3 regions of the Allobosea sp. P4_E12 genome follow, and region 3 is predicted to be linked to each of the others. Evidence: predicted binding sites of a transcription regulator. Region 3 holds the regulator's gene; each other region holds the start of a gene.
What was found. Region 3 encodes LexA, which represses DNA repair genes until DNA is damaged. Its sites were predicted from a motif close to TGTTCNNNNTGTGTTCNG; they were not measured.

Region 1: the regulator LexA is predicted to act here: its motif matches at 1,047-1,064, upstream of AC1DW9_RS26155 (ATP-dependent helicase).
Region 2: the regulator LexA is predicted to act here: its motif matches at 1,317-1,334, upstream of recA (recombinase RecA).

The regions. Positions count from the first base shown of each region.
Region 1 covers NZ_JBFUIY010000025.1:40,234-42,500, reverse strand. The annotation lists gene AC1DW9_RS26155 (ATP-dependent helicase) at 1-1,029, opposite strand, end outside; gene AC1DW9_RS26150 (DNA topoisomerase IB) at 1,163-2,176, opposite strand; gene AC1DW9_RS26145 (hypothetical protein) at 2,207-2,267, opposite strand, start outside.
Region 2 covers NZ_JBFUIY010000010.1:71,115-73,381, forward strand. The annotation lists gene recA (recombinase RecA) at 147-1,193, opposite strand; gene AC1DW9_RS14770 (hypothetical protein) at 1,360-1,839, opposite strand; gene cckA (cell cycle histidine kinase CckA) at 1,897-2,267, opposite strand, start outside.
Region 3 covers NZ_JBFUIY010000012.1:129,981-132,247, reverse strand. The annotation lists gene AC1DW9_RS17310 (molybdopterin molybdotransferase MoeA) at 1-907, shown strand, start outside; gene lexA (transcriptional repressor LexA) at 989-1,693, shown strand; gene AC1DW9_RS17300 (ComEC/Rec2 family competence protein) at 1,687-2,267, opposite strand, start outside.

The DNA of each region.
Region 1 (2,267 bases), on a different contig from region 3:
GGGCTTGCCGCCCGACTGGCGGTCGGTCCAGAGGTTCTTGGTGAAGCGCTCGCGGGCGAGCTCGATCACCCCATTCGCGGCGGCCAGAATGGGCTGGTTCGAACGATAGTTCTGATCCAGCGTGACGACCTCAGCCGGTGGGCTGAAGGCCTGGGGGAAATCGAGGATATTGCGGATCTCGGCGGCGCGGAACGAGTAGATCGATTGCGCGTCATCGCCGACGACGGTGAGCCCCTGGCCATCGGGCTTGAGCGCCAGCAGGATCGAGGCCTGAAGCTTGTTGGTATCCTGATACTCGTCGACGAAGACATGGTCGAAACGTCCGCCCATCTCCGCGGCAAGGCTGGGCTCGCTTGCGGCCTGGGCCCAGCACAGCAGAAGATCGTCGTAATCAAGGACGTTCTGGGCCTGCTTGGCCTCGACATAGGCTGAAAAGAGCTGCTTCAGCTCCCCTGCCCATGATGCGCACCAGGGAAAGGAAGCACCCAGCACGGCCTCAACCGGCTCTTCGGCATTGACGCAGCGCGAATAGATCGCAAGGCAGGTGCCCTTCTTGGGAAAGCGCCCTTCCGTTTTCGAGTAGCCAAGCTCGTGACGAGCGAGGTTCATCAGGTCGGCGCTGTCCTCGCGGTCATGGATCGTGAAATGCGGATCGAGCCCAAGCTCCGGCGCGTAATCCCGGAGCAGCCTTGCTCCCACGCTGTGAAAGGTCCCGGCCCAGGTCAGCGCGTCGGTCATGACGGCAGCCCCCTCTCCCAGCACGTCGCGCGCGATGCGCTCCACCCGCCTCGCCATCTCGGCTGCAGCGCGTCGGGAGAAGGTCAGCATCATCATGCGGCGCGGGTCCGCACCGTTCAGGATCAGATGCGCGACACGATGCGCGAGCGTGTTGGTCTTGCCGGATCCCGCCCCCGCGATCACCAGCAAGGGACCCGGCTGCGTGCCGACGCCGTGCTCCACCGCGCGGCGTTGCGCGGGGTTGAGCCTGTCGAGATAGCTTGGTGGCGCCAGCGAATCGAGAGCGAACATGTCTCATATTCGATCATTTTTCGCGTTTTGTTCGCAACGCAAAAGATCGGGAATAGGGCAGCCGTCCTGAGCCAGATGGCCGAAGCCCTATGGCAGGATCGGTTTCGACCTGATCATGAGGCGGCGATTCACCTCACCCAGCCAGCGAGGCGAGCGCCCGCTCGATCCGGGAACAGCCGCCCCTGGCGCGCGCCTTCTCGAAGGAGGCCGCGAGCTTCCCGTTGGCATAGGCCTTCACCACGATGGCGTGGACATAGCTCTTGCGCGTCACGGCAGGCGTGTTCGCCAGTTGCTCCGAGACGGCGCGCATGATCTCGGCGAGCTGACGCTTCTCGCTGCCATCGCCGATCATGATTTGGCTGGCCAGCAGCAGTTCGGCGGCCGCAGCGTTCCCCGCCAGCATCCTCAAATCCTTGGCACTGATGGCGAGGCCGGAGATCTCGCGGAGATAGGCGTTGATGTCGCCGGCATGGACCGGCGTCACCTTGCCGTCCTCGTCCCGGTATTGCAGCAGTCGCCGGCCGGGCAACTGCGCAATCCGGGCAAGTGCTCGGGCGAGCGGGCCATCCTGCCGCGAGCATGCGATCTGCTTTCCGCCCTTGCCGCGAAACAGCAGGTCGATCCGCGAGGCCGTCAACGCGACATGGCGCTTGAGGAGCGTCGAGGCACCATGGCTGCCATTGCTCCTCGCATAGGCCTCGCCGCCAACGCGCAGATGGCAGCGGTCGATGATGGCGACTGCGCAAGCCAGCGTTTTCCTGCGGCAGAGCGCACGCGCCTTGAGATCATCGGCGACCGCCTTGCGCAAACGGGGCAGCGCGTCGATCAGCAGCCGCAATCGCTTCAACTTGCGGCGTTCGCGGACCCGCTCCCATTCGGGATGATAGAGATATTGCAGCCGCCCGGCCTCGTCCCGCCCGACCGCCTGGAGATGGGCCCGTGGATCGGCCGCGATGCGCACCTCGCGATAGGCGGGCGGAATTGCAAGTGAGCGGATCCGCTCAAGCAAGGCCGCGTCCCGGACGGGCTCGTCAGTGGCGTCGAGATAGGCAAAGCCCCTGCCGCGCCGGCCCCTGCGGATCGTCAGATCTCCGGGATTGACGATCCGCAGCCGACCAGGGGCGCGGGATGGCTTGCCGGCGACCATGGCGTTACTGCTTGCCCAGCGCTTCCTGCATCAAGCCGCTTCCCGGCGGTTATGATGGCGGCGCACGAGTTCTTCGGCGTAGGCCAAGTCA
Region 2 (2,267 bases), on a different contig from region 3:
GCGGGCCTGCTGGTTGGGATCGGTTCTAGTCAGCGGCTTTGCACCTGTCCAGAATTCCCGTGACAAGGCCTTGGCGCATAAAAGAAACGGGCGGCCCCGAAGGGCCGCCCGCCAAAAATACCCTGCCGCTGGCGCGGAGATAAGGCTCAGGCGTCGCCCTCGTCGAGATCATCGTCGGTCGGTGTCGCCTCATCGAGGATGCGATCGGCAACGAGGCCTGAATTCTGCCGGATCGTGGCCTCGATGCGCGCCGCAACGTCCGGATTGGCCTTGAGGAAGGATTTGGCGTTCTCGCGGCCCTGGCCGAGGCGCTGGCTGTCGAAGGAGAACCAGGCTCCGGCCTTCTCGACCATCCCGGCCTTGACGCCGAGGTCGATCAGTTCGCCAACCTTCGAGATGCCCTCGCCGAACATGATGTCGAACTCGACCTGCTTGAAGGGCGGCGCCACCTTGTTCTTGACGACCTTGACGCGGACCTGGTTGCCGGTGGCCTCGTCGCGCTCTTTCAGCGTCGAGACGCGGCGAATGTCGAGGCGCACGGAGGCGTAGAATTTCAGGGCGTTGCCGCCGGTCGTGGTCTCGGGCGAGCCATACATCACGCCGATCTTCATGCGGATCTGGTTGATGAAGATGACCATGCAGTTCGAGCGCGAGATCGACGCGGTGAGCTTGCGCAAGGCCTGGCTCATCAGGCGCGCCTGGAGGCCGGGCTGGACATCGCCCATCTCGCCTTCGATCTCGGCGCGGGGCGTGAGGGCCGCAACGGAGTCGACCACCAGCACGTCGATGGCGCCGGAGCGAACCAGGGTGTCGGTGATCTCGAGCGCCTGCTCGCCGGTATCGGGCTGCGAGATCAGGAGGTCGTCGAGATTGACGCCGAGCTTGCGGGCATAGACCGGATCGAGTGCGTGCTCGGCATCGACGAAGGCGCAAACGCCGCCCTTCTTCTGGGCTTCGGCAATGGTGTGGAGCGCAAGCGTGGTCTTGCCGGAGGATTCTGGTCCGTAGATTTCGATGACGCGGCCCCTGGGGAGGCCGCCGACGCCGAGCGCGATATCGAGCCCGAGCGAGCCGGTCGAGATGGTCTCGATCTCGATCGCCTGCTGGTTCTTGCCCAGGCGCATGATCGAGCCCTTGCCGAAAGCCCGTTCGATCTGCGAGAGCGCCGCATCGAGCGCCTTAGCCTTGTCCATCGAAGAGCCTTCCACGAGCCGGAGATTTGCCTGATTCACAACGTGCGCTCCTTATGGCAGGGGCGCGATCACTTCTCAATGTGCGCCGTGAGCAAATATGGTCACGGTTTGTTCCTGTCTTCAAGTTCTTTTTTTGTTCTCATTCATCGCCTCCCTGCAGAGCTGTTCAAGCCCGGCTGTCGCCCTTCGCTTGCATGGCCCGGATCTGCATCGCGTTGCCGAGCCGCTCCAGCTCCAGGGTGTAGCAGTAGAGCGCGAAGATGACGGCGATGAGGAGCGCCCCGCGCCAGCTCAGATCGAGATAGCCAAGATCGAGCTCCGGGACGTGCCGGAGATAATAGAGCGAGAACAGAGCGCCGCCGAAGATGAAGCCGATCCGGGCTGCGAAGGAGACGAAGTGGCCGATCACCAGGCCGCCATAGGTGGCGGGGATGGTCACATGACGCAGGCGCCACCAGTAGCAGGCCTGGCCGATCAGGACCGCGAGCGCGGTCTGCAACGCGCTGCCGCGAGTGGCAGTCATGATCGTTCCGATATTGTCGATCAGCAGGAGGAAAATGCCCCGCACATTGGCGAGCACGACGATCGCACACAGGGTCTGGGCGAGAAGCAGGATCAGGTATCTGCGTGAGTTCCCGTCCGACATCGCGCTGCCCGCATCGTTCGTGGACGCCGCGCCTCGCTACCTGCGCGGCCTCGCGCCTCAGCTCATCGCGGCCTTCACTGTCTCGACCAGCTGCTTCATCGTGAAAGGCTTGGGCAGGAAGTGGAACTGCTCGCCTTCCGGCAGGTTCTTGCGGAAGGCCTCCTCCGCGTAGCCGGAGACGAAGACGACCTTGGTGGCCGGGTTGCGCTGACGTAGCTCGCCAAGCAGGGTCGGGCCGTCCATCTCGGGCATGACCACGTCGGAGACGACGAGGTCGATCTTGCCGTCATGCTTGAGGAAGATATCGAGCGCCTCCACGCCCGAGGCCGCTTCGTGCACGGTATAGCCGCGCGAGATCAGCATGCGGGCATTGAGCGCACGCACCGCGTCCTCGTCTTCGACCAGCAGGATGACGCCGGCGCCGGTAT
Region 3 (2,267 bases):
GGGCGCCGATACGATCTTGATTCAGGAGAATGCGGACGGCGTCGGCACTGCGACGATCCGCGTGCGCGAGGACGCCGAGCGCGGCAAGTTCGTTCGTCAGGCAGGATTGGACTTCTCCGAGGGCGAGGTGTTGCTTCTCGCCGGCAGCCGGCTCGACAGTGCGAGCCTCGGCCTCGCGGCAGCCATGGGCCACCCCATGCTCACTGTGCGTCGCAAGCCACTGGTCGCGATCCTCGCGACTGGCGACGAACTGGTCCAGCCCGGCGAGCCGGTTGGACCCGACCAGATCGTCGCGTCCAACAGTTTTGCGCTCGCCGCGCTGGTCGAGCAGGCCGGCGGCACGGCGCTCGATCTCGGGATTGCCCGCGATGATCATGCCGATCTCGCCGACAAGATTGGCCAGGCACGGAAGGCCGATGCCGATGTGCTGATCACCCTCGGAGGAGCCTCGGTAGGTGAGCACGATCTCGTCCAGGCAGCGTTGATCGGTCAAGGCATGGCGCTCGGCTTCTGGAAGATCGCCATGCGGCCGGGCAAGCCGATGATGATGGGCCGCCTCGGCCGCATGGTCGCGCTCGGCCTGCCCGGAAACCCCGTCTCGTCCATCGTTTGCGGACATCTCTTCGTCGTGCCCCTGCTCAGGACCCTCCTGGGCGTACCGGAACCGGAGCGCGATCTGAGTGAGCCTGCAATCGTCGGAAGAAATTTGCCGGCAAATGATGAGCGGCGAGACTATATGAGGTCGGAACTGACGCTCACTCCGGAAGGATGGCTGGCAACGCCCTTCGCCAAGCAGGATTCGTCGATGCTGGCCACTCTTGCCCGCGCCGACGCGCTACTCATTCGCGAATCGTTTGCTGCGCCGGCAAACAAAGGCGACAACTGCCGGATCATCCGCCTACGCTGAGCGCGCTTGCGGAACACAACGCGAACCTGTATGGTGTTCGTGCTTTGTTTCGATTCCATACAAAGAGCGCCGGCGGGAACCATGCTGACACGCAAACAGTTCGAACTGCTTCGTTTCATCCAGGAACGCCTGCGCGAGACAGGGGTGCCCCCCTCCTTCGACGAGATGAAGGACGCGCTCGATCTGCGCTCCAAGTCCGGTATCCATCGCCTGATCATGGCGCTGGAGGAGCGCGGGTTCATTCGCCGCCTTCCCAATCGAGCCCGAGCGCTGGAGATCATAAAGCTGCCCGAAGGGGCCGGCGGCCCTCAGGCGACGCGCGGACGGTTCAGCCCCTCCGTCGTCCAAGGGGGGCTTGGCAAGGTCCGGCCGATCGCACCGCCCCCGGACGAAGATGTGCGCTCCACGGTTGCGATTCCGGTCATGGGGCGGATTGCCGCCGGTACACCGATTTCCGCCATCCAGAGCCGCAGCCATACCGTGGCACTGCCTGCCGACATGCTTGGCCCCGGTGAACATTTTGCCCTCGAGGTTCGCGGCGACTCGATGGTGGAAGCCGGCATTCTCGACGGCGATACGGTGGTGATCAAGCGTCAGGACACGGCCAATACCGGGGATATCGTCGTGGCTCTGATCGATGACGAGGAAGCAACGCTGAAGCGACTGCGCAAGCGCGGCTCCTCGATCGCGCTCGAGGCTGCCAATCCCGCCTATGAGACAAGGGTGCTGGGACCGGACCGCGTCAAGATTCAGGGCCGCCTGGTCAACCTGATGCGGCGCTACTGAAGCGGCTCGTGTTCTTCGACAGCCGCCAGCGGCAAAGCCGGCGTGCTTGCAGGCCGCTCCCGCTTGCGGCTCCAGGGACGATCGACACCATCCTGCTCTGATAGATGGGCGCGCCAGCCGCCCTTGTTGCCGACAAGGGCGGTCGCGCCATCGCGCGACAATGCCCTGCGGTCGATCAGTCGTGCTGCGCACGGAGCGTTCCACGGAATCGGCGTGATGACGAGATCGGCGCGCCGACAGTCCTCGACGATGGCCAGGCGATCACGTGCAAAGGCAACGCTTCGTCCATCCTTGCTGCGGACGACACAACCCAACGTGTCGCAGGCCGCGCCTTCCCGCAGGCTGTTGTCGTCAGTCCGGCGATTATCGCCATCTGCGTTCAGCCATTGCTGCAGCACGAAGCGGCTCGGTTGCCCCGCCAGGATCATGCGACCATCGCCCCCGCGGACCAGGATGCCGGAACCATCGCGTTCGATCAGGATGTCGGGCCTGTCGGGCTTCGCTGCCACGAGCAGTCCCGCGATCAGGGGGGCGACGGCCAGGAAGCGCAGCGGTGTCGTCCAGAGCGTGATCC